Regions from separate parts of the Herminiimonas aquatilis genome, predicted to be linked through region 2. Evidence: predicted binding sites of a transcription regulator. Region 2 holds the regulator's gene; the other holds the start of a gene.

Region 1 (2,406 bases), on a different contig from region 2:
GATGTGAAGCGATTTTGCAGCGCACCGAGTGATGCACGTGACGAGCTCAGGTTAGCCAGAGCGGAGTCAATGATCTGCAATGCACTGTTGGCGCCCGACGGGATGCCGTTGGTGACGGTGGTGATATCGATCGAAGCAACGGATGCCAATGTGCTGCTTTGAACTGCTGCCGCTGCACCGGTGAAGATGCCCACGCCAGCCGAACTTGCTGTAAAGGCTTCCGACGAGTTGAGCGTTACTTTTGCACCGACGACTGACGAATCATTTGCACCGCCTGCGCCCAGAGTCACGGCTACACCTGTACCACCATCGGTAGTGGGAGCACCTTTGAAGGTGATACCTGTTTGAGTTGTGTTGTTGGTTACGCCGATATCGTAGCCTTGCGATTGCGTCAACGAGATGGTGCCGTTTGTCAAATCAGCAATTGCCGTGATACCAGTAGTGCCAGCTTGGTCATTGATTGCTTTAGCCAAACTACCAACGTCCGTTGCAGTTGCCAGGGTTGCGCTAACCGTCACTGGGTTTGCAGCGCCAGCAGCAGTTGGTGTGCCTTGCAATGTAAGCGAAACTGTACCTGCTGCGAAAGCGCCAAGTGTTGCTACGGTGGTTGCGGAAGCACTTACGCCAGTTGCACCAGCAGCAGCGTTGATTTGGTCAGCAATGACTTTGCCAGAAGCAGCGGCAGCAACAGTAACTGTGCTGGTTGTGCCATTACCTTGAACTGTCAGTGCACCACCTGCAACAGCATTTGCTGGAACGGTTGCGCCAACTGCGACAGCATTGACCATCGTGCCGCCGCTGGCAGTTGCCAGGCTGTTGTTGCCGATCGCCGACGCTTGAGCGCTGCTGATCGAGAAGTTAATTGTTTGGTTTGCGTTCGCGCCAACCTGGAACTGAGCGTTGCTCAGAGAGCCGTCCAGAATGTTTTGTCCGTTGAACTGGGTTGTGTTTGCGACGCGGTTCAATTCTTGTTGCAGTTGGCTGACTTCTTCTTGCAGAGAAGCGCGGTCTGACGAAGAGTTGGTGCCGTTGGCGGATTGAACAGCCAGGGTACGGATACGTTGCAACAGATCGGTTGCTGTGCCCAAGCCGCCTTCAGCGGTTTGCGCCATCGAGATACCGTCGTTTGCATTTTGAGCTGCACGAGTCAAGCCATTGATCTGGCTGGTCATACGGTCGGAAATTGCCAAGCCTGCTGCATCATCCTTTGCGCTGTTGATGCGCAAACCGGACGACAAACGTTGCAGGGATGTTGCAAGTGAAGACTGGGACATCGTCAGATTGCGTTGTGCATTCAGCGACGAGGTGTTGGTGTTAATGACTGCTGCCATGATGATTCTCCTGTTGTAGTCCGATGGAAGTCTGACTGAAGCACTGTCAACGTCTGCCTTGCGTGATTTCGCATGTACAGCGTCGTTGTAAGTTTTATCGGACGATTCCGGAAAAAGTTTAGTGCTACAGCAAAACTAAATTTTTTCCGGTTTCACCCAAACTGCAGCCAGATAGTTTCTTTCACGGTTGCTTTGTGGAAAATCTTTAAGGAATTTTCTTAAAAAAGAAAACAAATAAAAAGGGTTTTTACCCTTTATTTTTCTTATTTCCTGTCGAGTAGGGTGCTTGCCAAAATGATCACCTTTTGCTTGTTTCCCCTATTATATGCAGTGCAAATAAATGTGAGAAGAAAGGTGGTGTTGCCGACAAAAGAAGGGAAGAAGGTAATTTCCCTCGCCAAAAAGAAGATGGCGAAGGAAAAATATATGTAAACGGGTTTGAATGAATCCGGCTGTCAGGGCTGTTCGTAACGGTTGCGAATGTTTTAAAAAGGCTTAAGTTGCGGCGATGACGCGATTTTTACCTGTTCTTTTCGCTTCATACAACGCGGCATCGGCACGCTTGATCATCGATTGCTGGTCTTCTTGCTCTTTTCGCAAGGCAACGCCAGCGCTGAAAGTCATCAGGAGGCGCGTGTGATTGTGCATGAAAATCTGCTTGGTCAGTTCGCGCTGCAGACGGGTGATGGTCTGCACCGCTTCTTCCAGCGGGGTGTCGGGTAGGACGATCAGGAACTCCTCACCACCGAAGCGGGCGATGATATCCATGGTGCGCAGGGTTTCCTTGATCACGCGGACTAGGTGGATCAGGGCTTCGTCGCCAGCAGTATGGCCGTAATTGTCATTGATTTTTTTGAAATCATCGAGGTCTAGCATGGCGATACAAAGCGGAGAGGCGCGGCGTTCGGCACGAGCCAACTCACGTTCGAAAACATCTTCCAGGCCGCGACGATTGAGGCTGCCTGTCAATTGGTCTTCGCGTACCAGTTCACTCATTTGTTCCAGTTTGGCTTCAAGATTATGGATCCGCGCTTCGGCATCTTCAACATCCTTGCGTGCCGCCAGAATCGCATCG
Region 2 (2,406 bases):
AGGTAATGAAGTCGGCATAAGACACCAGCCAACGTTCATGGTTTTCGTGTTCTTCTTCGTGTTTTTTGCGGGCCATGTGCGTTGTCTGGACTGTAAGCAAGTTACATCAGGTAGATATTCATGCGCTCTTCGATCAAGCGAGGATTATCACCAGCAGCAATACCGGAGAACGCATCGGCCAGCATCTCGTGCTTGAAGACATCGCGGGCGACGATCGCCTTGAGTTTGCTGGCAATCGGCAAAAACACCAGATTGGCAAACCCGACACCGTAAATCGTTGCAACAAAGGCCACGGCAATCCCGCTACCTAGACGACTAGGATCAGACAGATTTTCCATCACATGGATCAAACCCAGTACTGCACCGAGAATACCGATGGTGGGTGCATAACCGCCTGCGGACTCCCAGATTTTTACAGCCAGACGTTCGCGCGTTTCATATGCGTCGATTTCCAAGTCGAGCACGCCACGCAATTTGTGCGGATCGACGCCATCGACGATCAAGCGCAAGCCATGCGCAATAAAAGGATCTTTGACGTCCTTGATAACACGCTCCAGGCTCAGGAGGCCTTCGCGGCGGGCTATCGTGCTCCAGTTCGTCATCTCGCGCATCAGACTTGGATAATCATCATCCTGTGGCACGAACACGCGACTCGCCATTTTGATACCGCGCACAAAAGTCGGCCAGCCGCTTTGCAGCAAGACTGCACCCATGGTGCCCACCACCACGATGATGAACGCGGCCGGCTGAATCAGTGAACTGAGCTTGCCGCCTTCCAGCAGTTGTCCGGCGAGCAAGCCGCCAAGCGCAAGCGCTATGCCAATTAAGCTACCCCAGTCCACGCTCTCTCCCTCAAATTTGCACGCATCCTGGCGATGGCCTGGCTATGTAATTGTGACACGCGTGATTCGGTGACACCCATCACGGCCCCGATTTCCTTCAGATTCATTTCCTGTTCGTAGTACAAACTCATTAGAATTTTTTCTCGTTCCGGCAATGCCTCGATGGCTGCGATAACCGCCGAGCGGAAACCGGTGTTCATCAAATTCTGTAAAGGATCGGGCGACTCGTCGGTGCAATAACGATCAAGGAAGTGTTCGTTATCTTCACTATCGTGAAAATCTTCGTAATACACCAGTTGATGCCCGCCGCCGTCACTCAGCAAATCCTGATAATCGGCCAGCGATAACTTGAGTTGCTTGGCAACTTCGCTTTCATTCGGTGGGCGGCCCAGCTTTTGCTGCAGACTGTTCATCGCCACCTCGATCTTGCGCATGTTCTGACGCATGCTGCGTGGCATCCAGTCACTGCTGCGTAATTCATCCAGCATGGCACCGCGTATGCGTTGCACGGCATAGGTTTCGAACTGGGCACCATGTGTTTCTTCGTAACGGCTGACAGCGTCCAGCAAACCAATCATGCCTGCCTGGATCAGATCGTCGACTTCTACGCTGGGAGGCAATTTGGCTTTCATCTGGTGCGCGAGTTTCTTGACTAGCGGTGCATGCTGACTTACCAGATGATCCCTATCCGATTTTCCTTCTGCCGTGTACATCGATCAAGCCCCGAACTTGGCGCCATGCGCGGACAAGGCAAAACGCTCTGCCAGCCGACGGAACGCAACCGACGCGCCGGCCATGGGAAATGCATCAATCACGGCGCGCCCCAAACGCGCAGCGCGTGTCGTGTTTTCGTCCGAGGGAATTGAACCTATGGAATGCAGTTGTACCGCCAGATAGCGGCTGGCAACCTGCGCCATGTTTTGATAGACAAGTGCGGCCTCGCGCTCGTCGGCTCCCGTCACCAGGATGCCAAAAGGTCGACGACCCAATTGATTGTTAAGGCGCTTGATCAACGAGTAGGCTTCCTTGATCGAAGCCGCGCCGGGGGCGACCTGAATCACGATGTCGCCGCTGGCCATGCCAGGAATCGTGAAATTATCACTCTCGTCCAACTCTGCATCCACCACCAATACATCGGATTGTGCAGCCAGTACGCCGAAGGCGTTCGACAGACGACGCAACTGGTCAGCATCACGCGAGGCAGCATGCACCGAACCGCTAGTCAAAGATGCAAGTCCAAAGCCTTGCGGCATGGCTTGCACGACTTGATTCAGGGCGCGCTGTTGACGCGCCACATCAAGCAGGGTCGCATGTACTTCAACACCCATGCGACGTGTGATGCCATTCTTCGACATGCACGCGTCCAGCAATACGACATCGCTGCCGCTGGAAGCAAGTGAAGCGCTCAAATTGACCAGCATTGCACTTTTATCCGCAATCGACGTAGCGGATAAAAATGTGAAAATGCGCGGCTTCGGTCCGGCGAGCATGCGCCGTAGACCTTCTGCCTGATCACATTCGAAACTAGCCAAGAATCACCTCACGCAAACTTTTGTCGTTCATT

The links. The regulator FliA, encoded in region 2, starts transcription of late flagellar genes. The targets are predictions, from matches to a motif close to CTAAAGTTTNNNNNNNNNNNGCCGNTA.
Region 1: a site for FliA is predicted at 1,427-1,453, ahead of ACFQO0_RS00515 (flagellin N-terminal helical domain-containing protein). Genes of this name have one in related genera too.

What each region holds. Positions count from the first base shown of each region.
Region 1 is NZ_JBHTCC010000001.1:104,931-107,336, reverse strand. Features, by position in the region: gene ACFQO0_RS00515 (flagellin N-terminal helical domain-containing protein) at 1-1,331, opposite strand, end outside; gene ACFQO0_RS00510 (GGDEF domain-containing protein) at 1,827-2,406, opposite strand, start outside.
Region 2 is NZ_JBHTCC010000003.1:152,924-155,329, reverse strand. Features, by position in the region: gene motD (flagellar motor protein MotD) at 1-76, opposite strand, end outside; gene ACFQO0_RS13190 (flagellar motor protein) at 102-842, opposite strand; gene ACFQO0_RS13185 (RNA polymerase sigma factor FliA) at 824-1,555, opposite strand; gene ACFQO0_RS13180 (MinD/ParA family ATP-binding protein) at 1,559-2,374, opposite strand; gene flhF (flagellar biosynthesis protein FlhF) at 2,367-2,406, opposite strand, start outside.